2 linked regions of the Priestia megaterium genome follow. Each later gene encodes a partner of the first gene's protein in a complex. Links are inferred from orthologs where the notes say so. Each region holds a gene or a part of one and is shown in the gene's direction. Other genes may lie near its edges.

Region 1 (9,064 bases):
ATAGTGTGCATTTAGGAAGAATGCCGATTCCGAGGTCTCTTGTATGGGATCGCTTAAATATTAACGAGTCTTCTGATGTCACGGTCGATAAAGAAATGAATGAAATTACTCTGCTCAATAATTTGCCAGATTCCATTTCGTTTGAGCAAGCAGATACAACGGATGAATATATAAATTTATCTGCCTCTGTAACCATTGATTCGTTACGAGATATTATAAATCTAGCACCATACCTTATTCCTAAGGATATTCAAAGGAATTTATCCCAGAAACTGAACTTGTTTGGCCAATAATAAAAAGCTCACTTATTGTAAAAAAATAAGTGAGCTTTTTCTATCTTGCACCCTTTGACCTATGAAAAAAATGTTCGTTTTACCGATACAAAATAGAGAAGTGGTGAACCTATGAACGAATAGGGAGATTCGAAAAAATATACTTATATTTTATGGCTAGCAGTTGATGGATAGATGAATAAAAAAACGGTGGTGATGGTAAGTGGTAAGAGTAAGTGGATTAGCAAGTGGGATGGATATTGATCAAATCGTCAGTGATTTAATGAAGGCTGAACGAATGCCTATTGATAAGATGAAAAAACAAAAGCAAACGTTAGAGTGGCAGCGCGACGATTATCGCTCTATGAATTTGCTGTTATCAGACTTTAATAATCTTGCTTTTAATATGACCTTGCAGTCTTCTTATTCGTCCAAAACGGTATCTTCAGCAGATGAAACAAAAGTAAAAGCAGCAGCTACTTCCTCAGCAGGAAATGCGTCTTATACCCTTTCAAACGTGACAATGGCGACTGCTGCTCAGACTATTAGCACCAGTATTGATTCTAGTATGGATCCGACGAAAAGCTTGTGGTCTCAACGCGGGTCGATGGATTCAAGTGTTTGGACTGAGAAAACAGTGGAACAAGCCGCCATAACATTAAGTGCGGATACTAGTACAGTGAAATTAGCTAAAGGTGCTGTTTCTGCTGTAAATCAGAACACAGGCACTTTAAACTCTATATCCGTTACCACGGATGGTACAAGTAAAGCGTATACCGTAAGAATAGGAACAGCGGCGGGAACTATAAATTCTAATGAAGTATTTATTAACGAAGACACAGGTGAAATGACGTTTGGTACCACATTAACAAGCGGCAGTACAATTGAAGCGTTCTCGTATCAGCAAAATGTGCTGAACTTTTCTATGACAACTTATGATAGTACAGGCAAAGCAACAGGAAATATTCAAGATGGGGGAAGTACGCCATTTGAATTTGATGGTTCCACCTCATTAAACACCCTTCTCACACAAATCAGTAATTCAAAAGTAGGCATTTCAGCTTTTTTTGATGAAGGAACGAATAAAGTTGTCATGACTCGTAAAGATACGGGGAATTTATCTTCTGTTGACAGTCCAGATGGATCCAATATGGTTTTTTCAGGAGCATTTTTGACAACGGGGTTTCTACAGCTTGCCGGTAATGCGAAAGGAACAGACGCAAAATTTACGCTAAACGGTCTAGAAACAACTCGTAAGTCTAATACATTTACAACGGGAGGCGTTACCTATACCCTTCAAAATAATTTCACAGGAGATGTGCGCGTTAACGTAAGCAATGATACGCAAAAAGTATTTGATACAATCAAAGATTTTGTGACTAAATATAATGAGCTGATTGAGAAAATTAATGGAAAGATTACCGAAGAAAGAGACCGAAACTATCAGCCTTTGACGGATCAAGAAAGAGAAAAGCTAACGGACAAACAAGCTGAGCAGTGGGATGATAAAGCAAAAAGCGGTTTGTTAAAAGGAGACACAATTTTATCAAGCGGGCTGAATCAAATGCGTTCTAACTGGTATGCCTCTGTATCAGGAGTGAGCGGAGCATTTTCACAGCTAACGGACATCGGTATTTCAACTAGCGCAAACTATAGTGATCGAGGCAAGCTAGTGATTGAAGGTGACGGGACTAAATTAAAAGAAGCAATTGAAAAAGACCCGCAGTCTGTTATGGATTTATTTATGAAAAGTGGAAGTACAACAAGTGAAAAAGGGATTGTACGACGTTTACGAGATACGATTACTCAAACCGTATCCAAAGTTGAGCAGCGCGCTGGCCGTTCAACATGGACAAGTGAACAATTTTTGCTTGGGCGGAATTTAAAAAGCGTAAACAGCCAAATTACTAGTTTTGAAAGCAGGCTCACACAAGTAGAGGACCGGTATTATCGTCAGTTTACAGCAATGGAGAAAGCCATTCAAAATGCAAATGCTCAAAGCGCGCAGTTATCGCAATATTTTAGTTAAGAAGGAGTGAACGTTTATGGCAGCAAATAATCCATATCAAGCGTATCAGCAGGGAGCTGTTCAGACTGCCTCTCCAGGAGAGTTAACGCTTATGCTGTATAACGGGTGTTTGAAATTTATCAAACTTGCACGAACAGGCATACAGGAAAAAAATATTGAGCTAAAAAATACGAATTTGTTAAAAGCACAAAATATTATTCAAGAATTAATGATTACCCTTGATACAAACGTGCAAGTTGCTAAGTCTATGATGACTATGTATGACTATATCAACCAGTGTTTAATTGAAGCGAACACAAAAAATGACATAGAGAGCTTGGATGAAGCCGAACAATATGTAACAGAGTTCCGCGATACGTGGAAGCAAGTTGTGCAGCTTCACCGCCAGCAAGTCCATGGAAGCGGCGGCCAAGCATAAATATGATAAACGAACTGTATCAGATAACTGACGAGATTTACCGACTTACTCAAATATTTTCTGACAAAAATCGAGAAGAGGACATTCAGAAATTAGAGTATCTTCTATTAAAAAGACGTGACCTCATGGAGAAGCTGCCGCCAAAAAGTAGAGATCATGAATGGATGGGTAAGAAAATTGTCGAAATGAATAAGACGATTGATCAAAATCTGATCTTCATCCGGCATCGAATCATGGAAGATCTCCGTTTGCTAAAAGTGAAAAAAAAGCATAATAACAGCTATGTAAACCCTTACGAAATGAAATCGTTTGATGGGATGTTTTACGATAAAAAAAATTAATTTTGCGTAAAAAATACAACCCTTCTTCTTATGAAGAAGGTCTATTTTTTTGGTTTTTTCATAAACTTTTCTCAGGTTCCAAAAATTTTCACTAAATTTTCTAAAAATTTTAATAGTTTAGGAAGGGATTGTGTCGGGTATTGTAGAATTGTAGAGGTATAGCAATGGATTAAAGGAGGAGTTCGAACATGATGTATAACATTCGCGGTGAAAACATTGAGGTGACTCCAGCAATTAGGGAATACGTAGAGAAAAAGCTTGGTAAGTTAGAGCGTTATTTCGACGAGACACCAACTGCTGACGTAAATGTAAACTTAAAAGTCTACAATAACGATCAAAAAATAGAAGTCACAATCCCAATGAATGATCTCGTATTGAGAGCTGAAGAGACCCACAGTGATTTATACGCAGCTGTCGATCTTGTCCTAGATAAATTAGAGCGTCAAATTCGTAAACATAAAACAAAAGTGAATCGAAAAATGCGTGAAAAAGGTGCTGAGAAGTATCTATTTGCAGCATTAGAAAGTGAAGCGAACGTAGCTGTTGCAACTGAAGAGGATGAATTAGAGCTAGTTCGTACAAAACGATTTAATTTAAAACCAATGGATAGCGAAGAGGCTATTTTACAAATGAATATGTTAGGACATAGTTTCTTTGTATTTACAAATGCTGAGACAAACATTACAAACGTTGTGTACCGAAGAAAAGATGGCCGATATGGATTGATTGAACCAAACTAAAGGTTACAGTCTTTCTTAAATAAGAGCAGTAAAATAAAAGCAGCGTGCTTCCGCACGCTGCTTTTTTAGCTGTTTAAAAAAATAGTTCCATAACTACATAGCGTGTAGAAGATTTGGTGAATACACGCGTGGTTTCTTTCATTTTGAATGCCTGATAAAAAGATACTTTATTTTCTCGTGCGTTACACCAGACCCTTCGTATCCCAAGATTCTTGAGTTTGAACAAAACCTCTTTTAGCAAATGACTGCCGTACCCTTTTCCTTGTTCTTCTTTGAGCGTAGCAAATTTCCGGAATTGAGCTTCATCACCTGTTATAAATAAGGAAACAACTGATTTTAACTCTCCTTTTTCAAACAGTCCATAGTGCATGCCTGATGGATCCTCTTTCAGCTGAACATAACTGAAATCTTTATGAGGCCACATGACGATATGTCGGACTTCCCAAGCTTGTTCTTTCGTAATCGTTTGAACGTTCATTCTACATTCCCCTTTTTTATTGTAAGAGTGAGGCAGGGAAAATCACAATAGAAAATAACTCCTTAATAGAGTAGTACTAGTAAAGAGACAGACGAAAAAGGGTACAAGTTGCTACTTGTTTAGCTGCAATGTTACAATTTTACTCAGAATGTTTTATAATGAAAGATACAGATATGAATGAAAATAGTATAAAATGTACTGATTATAAATAGAGGAGCGTTTTAATATGCTTGGATTATTTAAAAAAGTGTTTGACGGCAATCAGCGCCAAATCGGCCGTTTAGAAAAAATGGCGGACCAAATTGATGCGTTAGGTCCTGAAATAGCGTCTTTAACGGACGATCAGCTTCGTGAAAAAACAGCTGAATTTCAACAACGCTACCAAAATGGTGAATCGCTCGATAACCTATTAGATGAAGCTTTTGCGGTTGTACGTGAAGCAGCGAAACGTGTGTTAGGCATGTATCCGTACAAAGTTCAGCTAATGGGGGGTATTTCTCTGCATGAAGGGAATATCTCGGAAATGAAAACGGGTGAAGGTAAAACGTTGACAGCTACTATGCCTGTATACTTAAACGCCATTACAGGCAAAGGTGTACATGTAGTAACAGTCAATGAATACTTAGCGAGCCGTGATGCTAGTGAAATGGGTCGTTTATATGAATTCCTAGGCTTGAAAGTAGGGTTAAACTTAAACCATTTAACGCGTGAAGAAAAACAAGAAGCATATGCAGCGGATATTACGTATAGTACAAATAATGAACTAGGATTTGACTATTTACGTGATAACATGGTGCTTTATAAAGAACAAATGGTTCAACGTCCGCTTCATTTTGCTGTAATCGATGAAGTTGACTCTATCTTAATTGATGAAGCACGTACGCCGCTTATTATATCCGGCAGCGCACAGAAATCGACTGCGCTTTATATTCAAGCTAATGCATTCGTTCGCACGCTTGATAAAGAAACCGATTTTACTTTTGATATCAAAACAAAAAGCGTTCAGCTAACCGAAGAAGGTATGTCAAAAGCCGAGCGCGCATTTGGCATTGAAAACTTATTTGATATTTCACACGTAGCGCTAAACCATCACATCAACCAAGCGCTTAAAGCACATGTAACGATGCAAAACGATGTGGATTATGTAATTGATGAAGATCAAGTCGTAATCGTTGACCAATTTACTGGTCGTTTGATGAAAGGAAGACGTTTTAGTGACGGCTTGCATCAAGCTATCGAAGCTAAAGAGAACGTTGAGATTCAAAATGAAAGCATGACGTTAGCTACAATTACATTCCAAAACTACTTCCGTATGTATGAAAAATTATCAGGTATGACGGGTACAGCTAAAACGGAAGAAGAAGAATTCCGTAATATCTACAACATGCACGTTGTCGTTATTCCGACAAACAAGCCAATTTCACGTGATGATAAAGCGGATTTAATTTACAAGTCAATGGAAGGCAAGTTTAATGCGGTAGTGGAAGATATTGCCGAGCGCCACGCAAAAGGACAGCCTGTTCTTGTTGGTACAGTTGCGATTGAAACATCTGAAGTTTTATCAGCATTATTAAAGAAAAAAGGCATTCGCCATCACGTTTTAAATGCAAAACAGCATGAGCGTGAAGCGGATATTATCGAGAATGCGGGTCACAAAGGTGCGGTAACAATCGCAACGAATATGGCCGGTCGTGGTACGGATATTAAACTAGGTGAAGGTGTCGTTGAAGCTGGAGGTCTTGCTGTAATTGGTACAGAGCGTCATGAATCACGCCGTATTGATAATCAGCTCCGCGGACGTGCTGGACGTCAAGGGGACCCAGGGGTGTCTCAATTCTATCTATCCATGGAAGATGAATTAATGCGCCGATTTGGTTCTGATAATATGATGGCGATGATGGATCGTCTTGGTATGGATGATTCACAGCCAATTCAAAGTAAAATTGTAACAAGAGCTGTTGAATCCGCTCAAAAACGCGTTGAAGGTAATAACTTTGATGCGCGTAAACAATTGCTTCAATATGATGATGTTCTTCGTCAGCAGCGTGAAGTTATTTACAAACAGCGCTTTGAAGTGCTTGATTCAGACAACTTACGTGCGATTGTAGAACGTATGATTGAATCAACGCTACAGCGTGTGGTTGAGGTAAATACACCGCGTGAAGAATTAGAAGAAGAATGGAATTTACAAGCGATTATTGATTACGTAAATGCTAATGTTCTTGAGGAAGGTGAAGTCACAGAAGAAGATCTTCGCCGTAAAGAGCCTGAAGAAATGGTAGAACTGCTGGTAGATCATGCAAAAGCTCGTTATAATGAAAAAGAAGAGCAGCTCCCTGAAGAACAAATGCGTGAATTCGAAAAAGTAGTTGTTCTTAGAGCAGTTGATTCTAAATGGATGGATCATATCGATACGATGGATCAGCTTCGCCAAGGTATCCACCTTCGTGCGTACGGCCAAACAGATCCTCTTCGCGAATACCAAATGGAAGGTTTTGCGATGTTTGAAAATATGATTGCAACCATTGAAGAAGAAGTGACGAAGTATATCATGAAAGCAGAAATTAACAACAACCTTGAGCGTCAAGAAGTAGCGCAAGGTCAGGCGGCTGTTCATCCAAAAGAAGGAGACGCGCCGGCTAAGAAGAAGCCAAAAGTAAATGCGATAGAAGTTGGCCGAAATGATCCTTGTATCTGTGGAAGTGGCAAAAAGTATAAAAACTGCTGCGGTAAAGAATCATAAAATAAGAGTCAATTAGTATAGAATGAACTAGTACAGGAAGGAAATGAGTCTTCTCATTTCCTTCCTGTGCGTCAAAAATAAAATAGAGGTGTTTAACTCATGGATTTAGTAGAAATTAAGCAAGAACTTGACAAAACAGCTAAGCGATTAGCGGACTTTAGGGGGTCTCTTTGACCTCGATACAAAACAAGCTCGTATCGATGAATTAGATGAGACTATGGCTGATCCAAATTTTTGGAATGACCAGCAGGCAGCTCAGACTGTTATTAATGAAGCCAATGGTTTAAAAGATGCAGTAAATCAATTTAACCACTTAGATGAAACATACGAAAATTTACAGATATCTCATGAACTTGTAAAAGAAGAATACGATGAAGATTTAGCAGAAGAACTAGTTAGTGAACTAAAAGAGCTTATTTCAGGCATGAACGACTTTGAATTACAGCTGCTTTTAAGCGAGCCGTATGATAAAAATAACGCCATTTTAGAATTGCACCCAGGTGCTGGTGGAACAGAATCACAGGATTGGGGTTCAATGTTACTACGTATGTATACGCGCTGGGCGGAGAAAAAAGGTTTCAAAGTAGAAACACTTGATTACTTACCTGGGGATGAAGCTGGTATTAAAAGTGTAACGCTTTTAATTAAAGGCCATAATGCGTACGGGTATTTAAAAGCTGAAAAAGGCGTTCATCGTCTCGTTCGTATTTCTCCGTTTGATTCATCAGGCCGTCGTCATACGTCATTCGTATCGTGCGACATAATGCCGGAATTTAACGATGAAATTTCAATTGATATTCGTACGGAAGATTTGAAGGTTGATACGTACCGTGCAAGCGGTGCCGGAGGTCAGCATATCAATACAACAGATTCAGCTGTTCGTATTACTCACCTCCCAACTAATGTAGTCGTATCTTGTCAGACGGAACGTTCACAAATTAAAAACCGTGAGCAAGCAATGAAGATGTTAAAATCTAAGTTGTATCAGTTAGAAATTGAGAAGCAGCAAGAACAGCTAGCTGAAATCCGCGGAGAACAAAAAGATATTGGATGGGGAAGTCAAATTCGTTCTTACGTATTCCATCCGTATTCGTTAGTAAAAGATCACCGCACAAATACGGAAGTCGGAAACACGCAAAGTGTAATGGATGGAGATCTAGATCCGTTTATTGATGCGTATTTACGTTCTCATATTTAATCAAAAGGCAGTATACCTCGGTATGCTGCCTTTTTTTAGTTGTTAGGACTTTGTAAAATTTGAATGAAGAAAAACGAGCGTAAAGAACTATTTGTAGATAGAAAATTAAGAAAATGCAGAAATTTAAAGGTTGCTGTCGTCCGTTCGCTTATTTTGTCAATGAAATAAAATGGTTTAAAATACCTATTTTATGGTAAATGCTTCTTTACAATCCTTTATACCTCTTTTACAAACAGCTTTTATAATTTGAGTTAAATCAAGAGGAAGGGGCATGTGCAGTGGCAAATAAATCGTTACACGAATTAATAGAGCAAGTAAAACAGAACAGTTTTTCTTCGAGTAAAGGGTTTGATAGAAGGCGTTTTTTACAAGGAGCTGGAAAAGTAGCAGGAGTATCACTTGGCTTAACAATTGCTCAGTCTATCGGTTTAAATGCAGTAGAAGTTTCAGCGGCAGCGCCTAAATTTTCAAGTTATCCGTTCACTTTAGGCGTCGCATCGGGAGATCCTTTAGCAGATAGTATTGTTCTTTGGACAAGATTAGCACCAGACCCATTGAATGGCGGGGGAATGCCTAATCAACCCGTTCCAGTAAAATGGGAGCTTGCCGAAGATGAAGATTTTCATCGAATTGTCAAACGAGGAACAGAAATAGCTAGACCTGAACTTGCTCACTCTGTTCACGTTGATGTAAAAGGATTAAAGCCAAACCGTATTTATTATTATCGATTTAAAAGCGGTCATGAGTTAAGCCCGGTTGGAAAAACAAAAACACTTCCTTCAGCAAATGCAGAAGTAGCCAGCATGACGTTTGCATTCGCTTCGTGTCAACAGTATGAACATGGT
Region 2 (8,954 bases), 4.7 Mb from region 1 along the record:
AAGAAGAAAAACAAATCCGATAAATTTATCGTTCGTCGTCGTAAAAAATAACGGGATTGAGCTACGGTTCAAACGAACCGTAGGACAATCACGAAGGGAGGTTCATTTATGGGTCGCAGCTTAAAGAAAGGACCTTTTGTAGATGACCATTTAATCAACAAAATTGAGAAGTTAAACGAAACTGACAGCAAGCAAGTAGTAAAAACTTGGTCTCGTCGTTCAACTATCTTCCCTCAGTTCATTGGTCATACAATTGCTGTATATGACGGTCGTAAACATGTACCAGTTTATGTTACTGAAGACATGGTAGGTCACAAACTTGGTGAATTCGCACCATCTCGTACTTACAAAGGTCACGCAAGTGATGATAAGAAAACAAGACGCTAATATGAGAGGAGGCTTTTAAATGCAAGCTAAAGCTGTCGCGAGAACAGTACGTATTGCTCCTCGTAAAGTTCGTTTAGTTGTAGATTTAATTCGAGGTAAGCAAGTGGGTGAAGCGCTAGCAGTGCTACTTCACACGCCAAAGGCTGCTTCTCCAGTCGTTGAGAAAGTATTAAAATCTGCTATTGCCAATGCAGAACACAATTATGAAATGGACGCTAACAATTTAGTTATTACTGACGCTTTTGTTAACGAAGGTCCAACTTTAAAACGTTTCCGTCCACGCGCTATGGGACGTGCAAGCCAAATTAACAAGCGCACAAGCCACATCACAATCGTGGTATCAGAAAAGAAGGAGGGATAATTCATGGGTCAAAAGGTAAATCCGGTCGGTCTTCGCGTCGGTGTCATCCGTGATTGGGAATCAAGATGGTTCGCTGGCAAAGACTACGCTGACTTATTACATGAAGACTTAAAAGTACGTGAATATATCGCTAAACGTTTAAACGATGCAGCTGTTTCTAAAGTTGAAATCGAACGCGCTGCTAACCGCTTAAACGTAACGATCCACACTGCAAAACCTGGTATGGTAATTGGTAAAGGTGGTACTGAAGTAGAATCACTTCGTAAAGCTCTTAACCAATTAACAGGCAAGCGTGTACACATTAACATCCTTGAAATTAAACGAGCAGATTTAGATGCTAAACTAGTAGCTGAAAACATCGCTCGCCAACTTGAGAACCGTGTATCATTCCGTCGTGCTCAAAAGCAAGCTATCCAACGTAGTATGCGTGCTGGCGCACAAGGTATCAAAACAATGGTATCTGGTCGTTTAGGCGGAGCTGATATTGCTCGTTCTGAATATTACAGTGAAGGTACAGTTCCACTTCATACACTTCGCGCTGATATTGACTATGCTCACGCTGAAGCAGATACTACTTATGGTAAACTTGGTGTGAAAGTATGGATCTATCGTGGAGAGGTTCTTCCTACTAAAAAGAAAACTGAGGAAGGAGGAAAATAATTATGTTATTACCAAAACGCGTTAAATATCGTCGCGAACATCGCGGAAAAATGCGTGGACGCGCTAAAGGTGGTACGGAAGTACATTTCGGTGAATTCGGTTTACAAGCTACTGAAGCTTCTTGGATTACAAACCGTCAAATCGAAGCTGCTCGTATCGCAATGACTCGTTACATGAAACGTGGCGGTAAAGTATGGATTAAAATTTTCCCTTCTAAACCTTATACTGCTAAGCCTCTAGAAGTCCGAATGGGTTCTGGTAAAGGTGCTCCTGAAGGTTGGGTAGCAGTTGTTAAACCTGGAAAAGTAATGTTTGAAATTTCAGGTGTATCTGAAGAGGTTGCACGTGAAGCTTTACGTTTAGCTGCACACAAGCTACCTGTAAAATGTAAGTTTGTAAAACGTGAAGAAATTGGTGGTGATTCTAATGAAAGCTAATGAAATTCGTGACCTTACCACTGCTGAAATTGAACAAAAAGTTAAGGCTTTAAAAGAAGAGTTGTTTAACCTTCGTTTCCAATTAGCGACTGGACAATTAGAGAATACTACTCGTATTCGCGAAGTGCGCAAATCGATCGCTCGTATGAAAACTGTAGTTCGTGAAAGAGAGATTGCTGCTAATAAATAATTAAGTCTGAGAGGAGGCTTTCAGAATGAGTGAACGCAACCAACGTAAAGTTTACACTGGCCGCGTAGTTTCTGACAAAATGGATAAGACTGTTACTGTTCTTGTTGAAACTTACAAAAAGCATTCGCTTTATGGCAAGCGTGTAAAATACTCAAAGAAATTCAAAGCTCACGATGAAAACAATACAGCTCAACTAGGCGATATCGTGAAGATCATGGAAACTCGTCCGTTATCAGCTACTAAACGTTTCCGTCTAGTAGAAGTTGTAGAAAAAGCTGTTATCATCTAATAGTTAAGATAGATCGGATAAGAATGATTCATCCGAAGGGAGGTTTCGTACATGATTCAACAAGAATCTCGTTTAAAAGTTGCAGACAACTCTGGTGCACGTGAGGTACTTACTATTAAAGTACTTGGTGGTTCAGGTCGTAAGACAGCAAACATTGGTGATGTTATCGTTTGTACGGTGAAACAAGCAACACCAGGAGGCGTTGTTAAAAAAGGTGACGTTGTTAAAGCTGTTGTTGTACGTACAAAAAGTGGTGTTCGCCGTACTGACGGTTCTTACATCCGTTTCGACGAAAATGCTTGCGTAATCATCCGTGACGACAAAGGACCACGTGGTACTCGTATCTTCGGACCAGTTGCTCGTGAATTACGTGATAACAACTTCATGAAGATCGTATCATTGGCTCCAGAAGTTATCTAATTGATATATAGAACAAATACAAAATGCCTTTTAAGGAGGTGCGAATAGGATGCATGTTAAAAAGGGCGACAAAGTAGTGGTTATCTCTGGTAAAGACAAAGGTAAGCAAGGTGAAGTACTTGCAGCTTTCCCAAAGAAAGACCGTGTACTTGTTGAAGGCGTGAACGTTGTGAAAAAACACTCTAAACCTTCTCAAGTAAATCCACAAGGTGGAATCGTTAGCCAAGAGGCACCTATCCACGTATCAAACGTAATGCCGTTGGATCCTAAATCTGGTGAGCCAACTCGTGTTGGGTACCAAGTTATCGATGGCAAAAAGGTACGTGTAGCAAAAAAATCTGGTGAAACTTTAGATAAATAATTAATGAAATGTGAAGGGAGGTTTAGTTCACATGAACCGTCTTAAAGAGAAATTTACAAAAGAGATTACTCCTGCTCTAGTTAGCAAGTTTAATTATGAATCTGTAATGCAAGTGCCAAAAATCGACAAGATCGTAATCAACATGGGTATCGGTGATGCTGTTTCTAACTCAAAAGCTTTAGATAACGCTGTTGAAGAACTAGCTGAAATCACTGGTCAAAAACCTGTTGTAACTCGTGCGAAAAAATCTATCGCTGGTTTCCGTCTTCGTGAAGGTATGCCAATCGGTGCGAAAGTTACTTTACGCGGCGAGCGTATGTACGAATTCTTCGATAAATTAGTATCAGTATCACTTCCACGTGTGCGCGATTTCCGTGGTGTATCTAAAAAAGCATTTGATGGTCGTGGAAACTACACGTTAGGTGTTAAAGAACAATTGATCTTCCCAGAGATCGATTATGATAAAGTAACTAAAGTTCGTGGTATGGATATCGTTATTGTTACAACAGCAAACACTGATGAAGAAGCTCGTGAGCTTTTAACTCAGTTCGGTATGCCATTCCAGAAGTAATAACTGCCAACGTTAAGCAGAGGAGGCGAAAATGTGGCTAAAAAATCAATGATTGCGAAGCAAAAACGCCAGCAAAAATTCCAAGTACAAGAGTATACACGTTGCGAACGTTGTGGACGTCCACACTCAGTACTACGTAAATTCAAGCTTTGCCGTATTTGTTTCCGTGAGCTTGCTTATAAAGGTCAAATTCCTGGTGTTAAAAAAGCTAGTTGGTAAAACCCAAGTTTGGGAAGGAGGTAAATTAATATGGTAATGACTGATCCTATTGCAGATTTACTAACTCGTATCCGCAATGCGAACATGGTTCGTCATGAGAAAATTGAAGTTCCTGCTTCTAACATTAAGAAGCAAATTGCAGAAATCCTTAAGCGTGAGGGTTTCGTACGTGATGTAGAATACATCGAAGACAACAAACAAGGTATTATCCGTATCTTCTTAAAATACGGTTCAAATAACGAACGTGTAATTACAGGCTTAAAACGTATCAGTAAACCTGGTCTACGTGTTTATGCAAAAACTAACGAAGTACCACGTGTACTTAACGGTTTAGGTATCGCAATCGTTTCTACTTCTCAAGGTGTTTTAACTGACAAAGAAGCTCGTCAAAAGCAAACTGGTGGAGAAGTATTAGCGTACGTTTGGTAATAAGTTTTAAATGTGAATGGAGGTGTAACTATGTCACGTGTTGGTAAAAAGCCTTTAGAACTTCCAGCAGGTGTTACAGTTACGAACGAGAGCAACACTGTAACTGTAAAAGGACCAAAGGGTGAATTAACTCGTACATTCCACCCTGAAATCGAAATTAAAGTTGAAGACAACGTATTAGTTGTTAATCGTCCTAGTGACAATAAAGAGCACCGCGCTCTTCATGGAACTACTCGTAGCCTTTTAGGTAACATGGTTGAAGGTGTTACTAAAGGATTCGAACGTGGTTTAGAATTAGTCGGTGTAGGTTACCGTGCACAAAAATCTGGTAGCAAATTAGTATTGAGCGTTGGATACTCTCACCCAGTTGAGATTACTCCTGAAACAGGAATTGAAATCGAAGTTCCTTCTCAAACTAAGATCGTTATTAAAGGTATTGATAAAGAACGCGTAGGTGCATTAGCTGCAAATATTCGTGACGTTCGTCCACCAGAGCCTTACAAAGGTAAAGGTATTCGTTACGAAGGCGAATATGTACGTCGTAAAGAAGGTAAAACTGCTAAGAAGTAATGCCGGTTAGGTAAAAGAAAGGAGTGCCCGAAATGATCACGAAGCTTGATAAAAACAAAGTTCGTAAAAAAAGACATGCTCGTGTTCGTGCGAAGTTATCTGGAACTGCAACTCGTCCGCGTTTAAACGTGTTCCGTTCTAATCAACATATTTACGCACAAGTTATCGACGATTTAAATTCAGTAACAATCGCAAGTGCTTCAACGTTAGATAAAGACCTGACTTTAGAAAGCACTGGTAACACTGAAGCTGCTATCAAAGTTGGCGAATTAGTCGCTAAACGCGCAGTAGAAAAAGGTGTAAACGAAGTAGTATTCGACCGTGGCGGTTATTTATATCATGGCCGTGTTAAAGCATTAGCTGACGCTGCTCGTGAAGCTGGATTACAATTCTAATTGTAAAAGGAGGGAAAATCATGCGTCGTATTGATCCAAATAAATTAGAGCTTGAAGAACGTGTTGTTACCGTTAACCGCGTAGCTAAAGTTGTGAAAGGTGGACGTCGTTTCCGCTTCGCTGCATTAGTTGTAGTTGGTGACAAAAACGGTCACGTTGGATTCGGTACTGGTAAAGCACAAGAGGTACCAGATGCAATCCGTAAAGCAATTGAAGATGCGAAGAAAAACTTAATTACTGTACCTATGGTTGGTACAACTATTCCACACGAAATCCTTGGACAATTTGGTGCAGGTCAAATTTTCTTAAAACCTGCTTCTGAAGGTACAGGAGTTATCGCTGGTGGCCCAGTTCGTGCGGTACTAGAATTGGGTGGAGTAAGTGATATTCTATCTAAATCTTTAGGTTCAAACACTCCAATCAACATGGTACGTGCAACTCTTAACGGTTTAGCTAACCTAAAACGTGCTGAAGATGTTGCAAAACTACGTGGCAAGACTGTAGAAGAACTGTTAGGATAAGGGAGGGATATGGAATGGCAAACAAACTAGCAATTACCCTTACTCGTAGCGTAATTGGTCGTCCAGAAGATCAACGTGTAACTGTTCGTACACTTGGCCTACGTAAGTTAAATCAAACTGTCGTTCAAGACGATAATCCTGCAATTCGCGGAATGATTAACAAAGTAGCTCACCTTGTTACAGTAAAAGAGCAATAAGTATAAATTGTCACTCTAAGGAGGTGCTCCGGAATGAAACTTCATGAATTGAAACCAGCTGAAGGTTCACGTAAAGTACGTAACCGTGTAGGTCGTGGTACTGGTTCAGGTAACGGAAAGACTTCAGGTAAAGGTCACAAAGGGCAAAACGCTCGCTCTGGCGGTGGCGTAAGACCTGGCTTCGAAGGTGGTCAAACTCCTTTATTCCGTCGTCTTCCAAAACGTGGGTTCACTAATATCAATCGCAAAGAATACGCGATCGTTAATTTAGAAGCTCTTAACCGTTTTGAAGATGGAACTGAAGTAACACCAGAATTATTAATCGAAACTGGTTTAGTAAGCAAAGCAAAAGCTGGCGTTAAAGTACTAGGAAACGGTACATTAAACTCTAAGCTAACTGTTAAAGCTGCTAAATTCTCTTCAACTGCTAAAGAAGCTATCGAAGCTGCTGGCGGTACAGTTGAGGTGATCTAATGTTTCAAACAATCTCCAATTTAATGCGCGTGCGTGAAATAAGACAAAAAATCTTTTTCACTTTGTTAATGTTAATTGTCTTCCGAATTGGTACATTTATTCCTGTACCAAGTGTTAATACGGATGTACTAAAATTGCAAGATGGGTTAAATGTATTCGGAGTTCTGAATACATTTGGCGGCGGCGCGTTAAAAAACTTTTCCATTCTTGCTATGGGCATTATGCCTTATATTACAGCATCCATCATCGTCCAATTATTGCAGATGGATGTTGTACCTAAGTTTACAGAATGGTCAAAGCAGGGAGATGTTGGGCGCCGTAAATTAGCTCAAGTAACTCGTTATGGAACAATTGTGCTTGGATTTATCCAGGCTTTAGGTATGTCTATAGGATTCAACAATATTTCGGGCGGACAATTGATCGCTAATCCAGGAATTTCTACGTATCTTCTAATTGCTACAGTGTTAACGGCAGGTACTGCCTTCTTAATGTGGTTAGGAGAACAGATTACTGCAAAAGGCGTAGGTAATGGTATTTCTATCATTATCTTTGCTGGGATTGCAGCTGGTATTCCGACAACATTAAATCAAATTTATGCACAGCAATTTGAAGACGTTGGGGATCAATTATTCATTCGTATCGTAACGGTAGTTTTAATTGCGATTGCAGTTTTAGCTATTATTGTTGGGGTTATTTACTTCCAACAAGCGCTACGAAAAATTCCTATTCAATATGCAAAGGGTTCAGCTGGTCGTAATCCTGTTGGAGGTCAATCCACTCATTTACCGTTAAAAGTAAATGCTGCTGGGGTTATTCCTGTTATCTTTGCAGTTTCATTTATTATCACACCACCAACAATTGCATCATTTTTCGGTCCAAATGATGTAACGACGTGGATTCAGAATACATTTGACTATACTAAGCCAATTGGTATGATAGTGTATGTAGCGTTAATCATTGCTTTTTGTTACTTCTATACATTTGTTCAAGTTAACCCTGAACAAGTAGCAGAGAACTTGAAAAAGCAAGGTGGCTACATCCCAGGCATCCGTCCTGGTAAAAGCACACAAGCTTATTTAACGAAAGTGTTATATCGTCTGACATTAATCGGTTCGATATTCCTTGCGTTAATTGCTGTGTTGCCGGTTCTGTTCATCAAAATTGCAAACCTACCCTCATCTGCTCAGATCGGCGGTACTAGTTTGTTAATTGTTGTCGGTGTAGCTCTTGAGACAATGAAACAACTTGAGAGTCAATTAGTGAAACGCCATTATAAGGGATTTATTAAGTAAAGCTGTTTAGTGGGAGGCAGGCTGCTTTCCCATTAAACGGATAAGATACTGAGGGGGAAGCAAGAAATGAATTTAGTGTTAATGGGCCTTCCTGGTGCTGGGAAAGGTACTCAAGCAGAAAAAATCGTTGAGCATTACGATATCCCTCATATCTCAACAGGAGATATGTTCCGAGCTGCAATTAAAGAAGGAACGCAACTAGGTTTAAAAGCTAAATCATTTATGGACCAAGGTAACCTTGTTCCTGATGAAGTAACAATTGGAATTGTGCGCGAGCGTTTAAACAAACAAGATTGTGAAAACGGCTTTTTACTTGATGGCTTCCCGAGAACAGTAGCCCAAGCAGAAGCTCTTGAAACAATTACAAAAGAACTAAACAAGCAAATTGATTATGTGATTAATATTGATGTAGATCAAAGCATTTTAATGGAGCGTCTTACTGGACGCCGCATTTGTAAAGATTGCGGAGCTACTTACCACTTAGTATTCAATCCTCCTGCGAAAGAAGGAGTTTGTGACAAATGTGGCGGAGAGCTTTATCAACGTGCAGATGACAATGCTGAGACGGTTTCAACTAGACTTTCAGTTAATGTTAAACAATCTCAACCTCTACTTGATTTTTATCAAGAAAAAGGTTATCTACGCAATATTAATGGTAATCAAGATATTAACATTGTGTTTGAGGATGTTCGTCAATTACTTGCTGGGGTTAAGCAATGATCATTTGCAAGACACCAGAGGAAATTGAGGTCATGCGTGAAGCTGGACGAATCGTGGCTTTAACTCATCAAGAGTTGAAAAAACATATCGTTCCAGGTATTACGACTATAGAATTGGATGCAATTGCTGAAAATTTTATTCGTCAACATGATGCAATTCCGTCTTTTAAAGGGTATAATGGTTTTCGCGGCAGTGTATGTGCTTCTGTGAATGAAGAATTAGTTCATGGTATTCCGGGAGAACGCAAGCTTAATGAAGGGGATATCATCAGTTTAGACATCGGAGCTAAATTCGGTGGCTATCATGGTGACTCAGCTTGGACATATGGAGTAGGAAAGATTTCATTAGAAAATCAAGAGCTGCTTGATGTGACTGAGCAATCTCTCTACAAAGGATTAGCAGAAGCGAAGCCGGGTGAGCGTTTGTCGAATATTTCACATGCTATTCAACAGTACGCAGAA

What was found.
Region 2: the proteins of secA (region 1) and secY are in contact, whole or in part, in a crystal structure (PDB 3DIN), measured with the Thermotoga maritima proteins. The link is inferred for Priestia megaterium from one-to-one orthologs. Residues at the interface, in WP_004082002.1 of Thermotoga maritima: Glu261, Ala262, Arg263, Lys300, Ala301, Arg302, Thr303, Ile304, Ile305, Leu323, Tyr324, Asp325, Pro326, Val329, Ser330, Tyr333, Ile336, Lys340, Phe345, Val349, Glu363, Phe364, Tyr374, Ser375, Gly376, Gly377, Glu393, Ile395, Thr482, Ser483; in WP_004081795.1 of Thermotoga maritima: Glu108, Gly109, Glu110, Glu111, Ala236, Glu237, Arg238, Arg239, Ile240, Thr241, Ile242, Gln243, Tyr244, Ala245, Arg246, Arg247, Val248, Thr249, Gly250, Arg251, Arg252, Val253, Tyr254, Gly256, Ala257, Ser258, Thr259, Tyr260, Leu261, Pro262.

What each region holds. Positions count from the first base shown.
Region 1 is NZ_CP023317.1:4,828,424-4,837,487, reverse strand. Bases 4,184-7,262 are described here. They hold secA (preprotein translocase subunit SecA), read left to right. Parts: upstream 4,184-4,504; coding sequence 4,505-7,021; downstream 7,022-7,262. Other genes in these bases: CEQ83_RS24820 (GNAT family N-acetyltransferase), read right to left, coding at 4,184-4,278. Also shown: CEQ83_RS24845 (hypothetical protein), read left to right, coding at 1-293; flagellar filament capping protein FliD, read left to right, coding at 496-2,301; flagellar export chaperone FliS, read left to right, coding at 2,318-2,719; CEQ83_RS24830 (flagellar protein FliT), read left to right, coding at 2,722-3,060; hpf (ribosome hibernation-promoting factor, HPF/YfiA family), read left to right, coding at 3,249-3,800; more of CEQ83_RS24820, read right to left, coding at 3,874-4,183; CEQ83_RS24805 (alkaline phosphatase D family protein), read left to right, coding at 8,525-9,064. UniProt on the Escherichia coli protein: Required for protein export, interacts with the SecYEG preprotein conducting channel.
Region 2 is NZ_CP023317.1:120,109-129,062, forward strand. Bases 5,658-8,626 are described here. They hold secY (preprotein translocase subunit SecY), read left to right. Parts: upstream 5,658-6,480; coding sequence 6,481-7,773; downstream 7,774-8,626. Other genes in these bases: rpsE (30S ribosomal protein S5), read left to right, coding at 5,658-5,810; rpmD (50S ribosomal protein L30), read left to right, coding at 5,825-6,007; rplO (50S ribosomal protein L15), read left to right, coding at 6,041-6,481; CEQ83_RS00695 (adenylate kinase), read left to right, coding at 7,840-8,493; map (type I methionyl aminopeptidase), read left to right, coding at 8,490-8,626. Also shown: rplB (50S ribosomal protein L2), read left to right, coding at 1-51; rpsS (30S ribosomal protein S19), read left to right, coding at 109-387; rplV (50S ribosomal protein L22), read left to right, coding at 407-748; rpsC (30S ribosomal protein S3), read left to right, coding at 752-1,408; rplP (50S ribosomal protein L16), read left to right, coding at 1,411-1,845; rpmC (50S ribosomal protein L29), read left to right, coding at 1,835-2,035; rpsQ (30S ribosomal protein S17), read left to right, coding at 2,061-2,324; rplN (50S ribosomal protein L14), read left to right, coding at 2,376-2,744; rplX (50S ribosomal protein L24), read left to right, coding at 2,794-3,105; rplE (50S ribosomal protein L5), read left to right, coding at 3,137-3,676; CEQ83_RS00655 (type Z 30S ribosomal protein S14), read left to right, coding at 3,710-3,895; rpsH (30S ribosomal protein S8), read left to right, coding at 3,926-4,324; rplF (50S ribosomal protein L6), read left to right, coding at 4,355-4,894; rplR (50S ribosomal protein L18), read left to right, coding at 4,927-5,289; more of rpsE, read left to right, coding at 5,310-5,657; more of map, read left to right, coding at 8,627-8,954. UniProt on the Escherichia coli protein: The central subunit of the protein translocation channel SecYEG. Consists of two halves formed by TMs 1-5 and 6-10.